2 regions of the Kitasatospora sp. SC0581 genome follow, and region 2 is predicted to be linked to the other one. Evidence: riboswitches for the same ligand, from Rfam matches in the RefSeq annotation. Region 2 holds a riboswitch; the other holds the start of a gene.
What was found. Region 2 has a riboswitch for thiamine pyrophosphate ahead of thiC (phosphomethylpyrimidine synthase ThiC). Riboswitches for the same ligand answer to the same signal wherever they lie in the genome.

Region 1 (3,773 bases), on a different contig from region 2:
TGGACGGTGGTGCTGCGGTGGTCGTTCGCGGAGCTCCTGCGGTCGGAACTGTCGGAGACGGACACGCCGAGCGCGCCGCCGGCCACACCGGCGACCAGCGCGACGGCCGCGATCAGGGCGACCAGGCCGCCGCGCTTCTTGCGCGGGCCGCCGGGGCCGCCGGGGTACTCCGCCGGGTAGCCGAGCGGGCCGGCCGGGCCGCCGGGGTAGCCGGCGCCGCCGGAGGTGGAGTCGTAGGTGGGGCCCCAGCCGCCGAGCGGCTGGCCGGCCCCGAAGGGGTGGTGGCCGTGCGCGGCGGGGGCGGCGGGCGCGGCCGGAGCGGCGCCGTACCCCTCGTGCGCGCCGGCGGCGGGGACGCCGTGGGTCGGGGTGGCGTACGGGTTGCCGGCCGGCGGCAGGGCCGGGGCGGCGGGTGCGGCGGCCACCGGGGCGGGCGGAACGGGCGGCAGGACCGGCGGCGGCGCGTCGATGTAGCCGGTGGCCGGGTCGACGGCCGGCTCCTCGACGGCGAGTACGGCGGGTGCCACGGGCTCGGCGGGTGCCTCCGGTGCGGGCACCTTGGTGAAGGCGACGGTGGGCTTGTGCCCACCCCCGGCCGGGACCTCCTCGGCCGGAACGGCGTCGGCGGACGGCGCCGCCTCGGCGGCGGCGGCCTCGACCGCGCCCACCTCCGGCTCGGGCACCCGCCGGAACGCCATGGTCGGGTTGTGCCCGCCCTGAGCGGGGCCCGCGGCAGCGGACTCGGCCGCCCCCGGCCCGGCGGGCTGCTCCCCCTGCGGCCCGGTGGGCCCAACCTCGCGCTCGGTGCTCACGGACGACCTCCATAGCTGGCAGAACCAAGGACCATAGTTTTTCGCACTGTCGATTCGTTTGCCGTAAGGACCCCTCTGAAGAACTCATAAGAATCCTTAGCCGGCACCGACACCGGCACTGGCGTCAGCACCCGCAGCGGCACCGACACCGGCTCCGGCACCCCTACCGACGGCCGGGGCTCCCCTCCCCGTCGGGCGTCCGCGATGCGGACCGCCCCGCCCTCGGCCTTGGGCGTCGGCACCCGCGCCGGTTAGCCTGGCGCTCCAAACTGACACGCGGGAGCTTGGACCCACCAGGCTGAGAGTGCGCATGTCGACCGTACGCCACACGAGTGACGGACGTTCGAGGGGGCGCTGACCGCCGGAACCTGTCCGGGTAATGCCGGCGTAGGGAGTATCGGCCATGCCGCCTGCTTCGCCATCCTCTTCTTCGGGTACGAACGCCTCCGACTCCGGCGCGAACGCCCCCGCGCCGGGCGCGACCGCCCTCCTGGAACGCGCCGAGCACGTCGAAGCGCCCCTGGTCCTGGACACCGAACCGCCGCGCACGCTGCGCTTCCGGGACCACTTCGCGCTCTGGATGAACCTGGGCGTCAGCCTGATCGGCTTCTCCACCGCCGCCACCGTGCTCGGCGCCCCCGGCAGCGAGCTGTCGCTGGCCGCCGCGGTGACCGCGATCACGATCGGTACGGCGGTCGGCACCGCGATGCTCGCCGTGGCCGCGCTGATCGGCGCCCGCACCGGCGCCCCCGCGATGGCGAACCTGCGCGGGCTGTTCGGCACCCGGCTGTCGTACCTGCCGACGGTGCTGAACATCGTGCAGTGCATCGGCTGGGGCGTCTTCGAGCTGCTGACCATCTCGGCGGGCGCGCAGACCGTCGCGCACACCACCGGCTACCGCTGGCTGTTCGTCCTGCTCGCGGGCGCGCTGACCACCGCGCTGACCATCTGGCCGCTGGGCTCGATCGCGGTGCTGCGCCGCTTCGTGGCCGGGGCGGTCGCGGTGGCGATGGTGTACTTCACCGTCCAGTTGGGCCGCCAGGGCGTGCCGGACCCGGGCGCGGGCAACTGGCACGGCTTCCTCGGCGCCACCGACGCGATGATCGCGGTGTCGGTCTCCTTCGTGCCGCTGGCCGCCGACTACACCCGGCACTCGCGCACCCCGCGCTCGGCGTTCTGGGGCAGCTTCTCCGGCTACACGGTCGCCCAGGTCTGGTGCTACGTGCTCGGCCTGATGGCGCTGCTGCAGTCGGACGGCGACCCGAACCGGATCTTCGACTCCTTCCTCGGGGTCTGGGCCGGCTGGCTGTTCCTGCTGGTGCTGGTGCTGCGCGAGACGGACCAGTCCTTCGCCAACGTGTACTCGACCGCGATGTCGGTGCAGAACCTGCTGCCGAAGGTGGACCGCCGGGTGCTCTCCGGCGCGATCGGCGTGCTGATCACCGTGCTGGCGCTGCAGATCGACGAGTTCACCGACACCTACTACGGCTTCCTCGGCCTGATCGGCTCGGTGTTCGTGCCGCTGCTGGCGGTGCTCGTGGTGGACTACTTCCTCGGCGCCGGCCGGCGCGGCTGGAACCTCTCCGCCGACGCGCCGTCCCGCTGGCTGATGCTGCTGCCGTGGGCCCTGGGCTTCGCGGTCTACCAGTTCATCGCGCCGACCAAGGTCGCGGGCTGGTGGACGGACTTCTGGACCTCCGCCCAGGAGGCGCTGCACTTCACCCCGCAGGAGTGGACCTCGGCCTCGCTGTTCGCCTTCCTGGTACCGGCCCTGGCCACCTGGGCGCTCACCCCGCTCGGCCGCCGCGCCGTCCGGGGCTGACGGAGCGGAGGGAGCGGGGGCCCGAGCGGGCCCCGCAGGTGCGCAGACGGCCCCACAGGTTGGGGCCGTCTTTGTCCGCGCTTCACCTCCGCCGCCTATCGTTGGGCCTGTGACCAGCCCAGACCTGTCCTCGGCGGCGGCGCGCACCGTGCCGCCCGTCCAGGTGATCGCCCACCGCGGTTCCTCCCACGCCCTGCCCGAGCACACCCTCGCGGCCTACCGGCGCGCGCTCGACGAGGGCGCGGACGCGCTGGAGTGCGACGTCCGGGTCACCGCCGACGGCGCGCTGGTCTGCGTGCACGACCGCCGGATCGGCCGGGTCTCCAACGGCCGGGGCACCGTTTCGGCCATGACCCTCGCCGAGCTGGAGGCGTACGACTTCGGCGCCTGGAAGACCGGCCGCCCCAGCACCGACCCGGAGCTGCGCGGCGTGCTGCGGCTGGAGCGGCTGCTGGAGCTGGTGGTGGAGTGCGGCCGCCCGGTGGACCTGGCGATCGAGACCAAGCACCCGGTGCGCTTCCGCGGCCGGGTGGAGGCCGAGCTGCTGCGGACCCTGGAGCGGTTCAAGATCGGCGCCGTCCGGGAGGGCGACCGCCCGTCCGCCCGGATCATGAGCTTCTCCTCGGTCGCGCTGAACCGGGTGGCCGCCGCCGCGCCGCGGTACCGGCGGGTCTTCCTGTTCGAGCGGACCCTGCCGCTGCTCGGCCGGCTGCGCGAGGGCTCGCCGCTGCCGGGCGGGGCGCGGATCGCCGGCCCGGGCATCGAGCTGGTGCGGGCCCGCCCGCAGCTGGTGACCCGGCTGCGCGAGCTCGGCCACGAGGTGCACGTGTGGACGGTGGACGAGCCGGCCGACGTCGAGCTCTGCCTGGAGCTCGGGGTGTCCGCGATCATCACCAACCGGCCCGCGGAGGTACTGGCGCAACTCGGCCGGTGATCCGTCGGCGCACCGAAGGCCGTACTCCTCCGAACCCCTCCGATCCGATCACTCTGGTCGGCAGTCAAACCTTCCTCGCGCGAAATTGCCGGAATTCTTGCATCCGGGCGACGGAGGGTGAGCGCGGAATGACCTGATGTCGACCGTCGGTCGCCGCACTCGAAATGGGCTCGCGGGATCGTCCGGTGCTCGTTTCCGACGCATT
Region 2 (3,773 bases):
CGTCGAACTCACTGGAGACGGCGGTGGATCCGTCGCCGTGCTCGTCGCGGATCTTCTGGGAGATCTTCATCGAGCAGAACTTCGGGCCGCACATCGAGCAGAAGTGCGCGGTCTTGGCGGGCTCGGCGGGGAGGGTCTCGTCGTGGAAGTCGCGGGCGGTCTCCGGGTCGAGGGCCAGGTTGAACTGGTCCTCCCAGCGGAACTCGAAGCGGGCGTCGGAGAGGGCGTCGTCCCAGGCCTGGGCGCCGGGGTGGCCCTTGGCCAGGTCGGCGGCGTGGGCGGCGATCTTGTAGGTGATCACGCCGGTCTTGACGTCGTCCCGGTTGGGCAGGCCCAGGTGCTCCTTGGGGGTCACGTAGCAGAGCATCGCGGTGCCCCACCAGGCGATCATCGCGGCGCCGATGCCCGAGGTGATGTGGTCGTAGCCGGGGGCGACGTCCGTGGTCAGCGGGCCGAGGGTGTAGAACGGCGCCTCGTCGCAGATCTCCTTCTGGAGATCCATGTTCTCCCGGATCTTGTTCATCGGGACGTGGCCCGGGCCCTCGATCATCACCTGGACGTCCCGCTCGCGGGCGATCCGGCCGAGCTCGCCGAGGGTCTTCAGCTCGGCGAACTGCGCCTCGTCGTTGGCGTCCGCGATCGAGCCCGGACGCAGGCCGTCACCGAGCGAGAAGGTGACGTCGTAGGAGGCGAGGATGGAGCAGAGCTCCTCGAAGTTGGTGTAGAGGAAGTTCTCCTGGTGGTGGGCCAGGCACCAGGCCGCCATGATCGAGCCGCCGCGCGAGACGATGCCGGTCTTGCGGCGCGCGGTGAGCGGGACGTAGCGCAGCAGCACGCCGGCGTGGACGGTCATGTAGTCGACGCCCTGCTCGCACTGCTCGACGATGGTGTCCCGGTACACCTCCCAACTCAGCTCCTCGGCGCGGCCGTCCACCTTCTCCAGGGCCTGGTACAGCGGCACGGTGCCGATCGGCACGGGGGAGTTGCGCAGGATCCACTCGCGGGTGGTGTGGATGTTGCGGCCGGTGGAGAGGTCCATGACGGTGTCGGCGCCCCAGCGGGTGGCCCAGGTCATCTTCTCCACCTCCTCCTCGATCGAGGAGGTGACGGCCGAGTTGCCGATGTTGGCGTTGATCTTCACCAGGAAGTTGGTGCCGATGACGGCCGGCTCCACCTCGGGGTGGTTCACGTTGACCGGGATGACGGCCCGGCCGCGGGCCACCTCGGCCCGCACGAACTCGGGCGCCAGGCCCTCGCGCAGCGCCACGAACTCCATCTCCGGCGTCACCACGCCCCGCTTGGCGTAGGCGAGTTGGGTGACGGCGGCACCATCGCGGCCGCGCAGCGGACGGCGCGGGCGGCCGGGGAAGACGGCGTCCAGGTTGCGCAGGTTCCCGCCGCGCGGCGAGGTGTGCTTGATCCCGTCGTCCTCGGGGCGCGACTCGCGGCCGTCGTACTCCTCGACGTCGCCGCGCTGGCGGATCCAGGGGTCCCGCAGCGCGGGCAGGCCGCGCCGCACGTCGGGCTCGTACGACGGGTCGGTGTACGGGCCGGAGGTGTCGTACAGCGGGACGGTCCCGCCGTTGGTGAGCCGCACCTCGCGGTACGGGACGCGCAGGTCGGGGCGCGATCCCTCGCGGTAGGCCTTGTGCCAGGCCGGGGTCGGGTAGCCGGTGCGCTCGCTGCTGGGGGCGCTCCGGACAGACTGCGGCTGTGCTTCGAACGTGGTCATCTGACCTCTACTCCCTACGCCGGCATTACCCGGTCAGGTTCCTGCGGTCGACGCAGCCGTCGGTCCGTCCGTCGACGTCCCGGTCAGCGTCCTCTCAGCCCGGTGCTCCGAGCTCCCGCGTCGCAGGCGGTGTTGCCTGCACACGACGCCCAACACCGTAGCGAGCGGATCGCCGCAGGTCCAGAGCGCCTCACGGGCCGGCGGCGGGTCCTCGTCGACGGCACCCCGGTGGCCGAAAGTGTCCGAACGCACCCTCATAATGCTCACGAATGCTCCGCAGGCACTCCACCGGGTCGCGCACGGCCCCTCCGTGCGGGCGACCGGCCCGGGGTGTCGCGGCTCTGACGATTCTTGGGGGAAGTACTCCGTGCGCATCCGTCACGCGGCCGGCCTGAGCGCCGCCGTGGTCTCCGCCGTGGTGGGCCTGCCACTGCCCGCGGTGGCGGCCGAACCGGCCGCAGTCCTGTACGTCGAAGGCTCCAACTCCGCCTGCTCGAACAGCGGTCCGGGCACCCGGGCGGTTCCGTTCTGCACCGTCCAGGCCGCCGCCGACCAGGTGCTGCCGGGCCAGACCGTGGAGGTCGCGTCGGGCACCTACGCCGAGGACCTGACCGTCCGGCGCTCCGGCGAGCCCGGCAGGCCGATCACCTTCCGCGGCGCCGGCCGCCTCGCCCTGAAGAAGACCCTTCCGGTCATCGCCGGTCCGCAGAAGCAGGCGGTGAGGATTTCCGGCCAGCACGACGTCGTCTTCTCCGGCTTCGACGTGACCCACTTCGAACTCGACGGGGTCAGCCGGGTCGAGCTCTCCGGAAACTTGATCGAGCAGCCGAACGGCGACGTCCTCCGGCCGGCCGTCAACGTCACCGGCGCCAGCGACCACGTCCGGGTGGAGCGCTCGATCGTCAGTCTGGCCAGCGGCGGCGTGAAGGTCGGGCCGGGCATCTCCGGGACAGTGATCGCCGGCAACGACTTCAACTCCACGTTCGGGTCGGCCGTGTCGCTGACCGACGCGCCGAACACCGTCATCACCCACAACACGGTGCGGTTCCAGTGGTCGGTGTCGACCGCCTTCGACCTGGCCGGCGCGTCCCACCACGCGACGATCACGAACAACCTCGCCGACATGTCCGTCGTCCGGGTGTCGGCCGGCTCGACCGAGGGCACCGTCCTCGACTACAACACCATCCAGCCCCCCGGGCTCGGCCACATCCCCACCTACGAGTGGGGTGGCACCAAGTACCAGTGGGCCGAGAACCTGAAGGCCGCGACCGGCCAGGGCGGCCACGACCTCAACGTCAGCGTGCAGTTCGACCCCGACCTGTGGGGGTACTCGATGCCGGTGGCCGCCCTCGGCTGGCTGCCCAACGGCGTGATCGACTCCGCCGGCCCCGAGGTGCCCGGCGTCTCGGCCGTCGACCTGCTCGGCCACGGCGCGACGGACCACCCGGACGTCCCCAACACCGGCCCGAACGGCGGTTTCCGCGACCGCGGCGCGTACGAGGTCGTCGGCTCCTTCAAGACCGACCTCAAGGTGACCCCGGAGACCGGCTCCGACCCGCTGGCCGTCACGGTCGACGCCAACCCCGTCGTCCCGTCGCGGATCACCGACTACTCCTACGACTTCGGCGACGGCACCACCGCGTCGGGGCCGAACCGCCCCACCGTGCGTCACGTGTACGCCAAGCCCGGCGACTACCGGGTGCAGCTCACGACCACCGACGAGTTCGGCGCCAGCCGGACGGATGTGCAGTGGAGGAAGGTCGACTACACCCCGGCCGGCTACACCGCGATCGCGCCGACCCGCATCCTGGACTCCCGCCAGCCGGGCGGCCGCTACCCGCGGCTCGGCCCCGGCGAGACCATCGATCTGGACCTGCGCAACCGCGTCTCCGGCTCGGCCGGCACCCTGGTGCCCCCGGGCGCCACGGCCGTCGTGCTCAACCTGACCGCCACCGAGGGCACCGCCGACAGCCACCTGGACGTCTACCCGTCCGCCGCCGCCCGGCCGACCACCTCGAACGTGAACTTCGGCCCCGGCCAG

Region 1: another riboswitch for thiamine pyrophosphate. It lies ahead of ACLWS4_RS35870 (purine-cytosine permease family protein); the one in region 2 lies ahead of thiC (phosphomethylpyrimidine synthase ThiC).

Annotation. Positions count from the first base shown of each region.
Region 1 is NZ_JBLRWA010000046.1:11,190-14,962, forward strand. It holds gene ACLWS4_RS35865 (S1C family serine protease) at 1-812, opposite strand, end outside; TPP riboswitch at 1,079-1,223, shown strand; gene ACLWS4_RS35870 (purine-cytosine permease family protein) at 1,216-2,634, shown strand; gene ACLWS4_RS35875 (glycerophosphodiester phosphodiesterase) at 2,744-3,568, shown strand.
Region 2 is NZ_JBLRWA010000035.1:50,634-54,406, forward strand. It holds gene thiC (phosphomethylpyrimidine synthase ThiC) at 1-1,732, opposite strand, end outside; TPP riboswitch at 1,727-1,861, opposite strand; gene ACLWS4_RS33005 (PKD domain-containing protein) at 2,100-3,773, shown strand, end outside.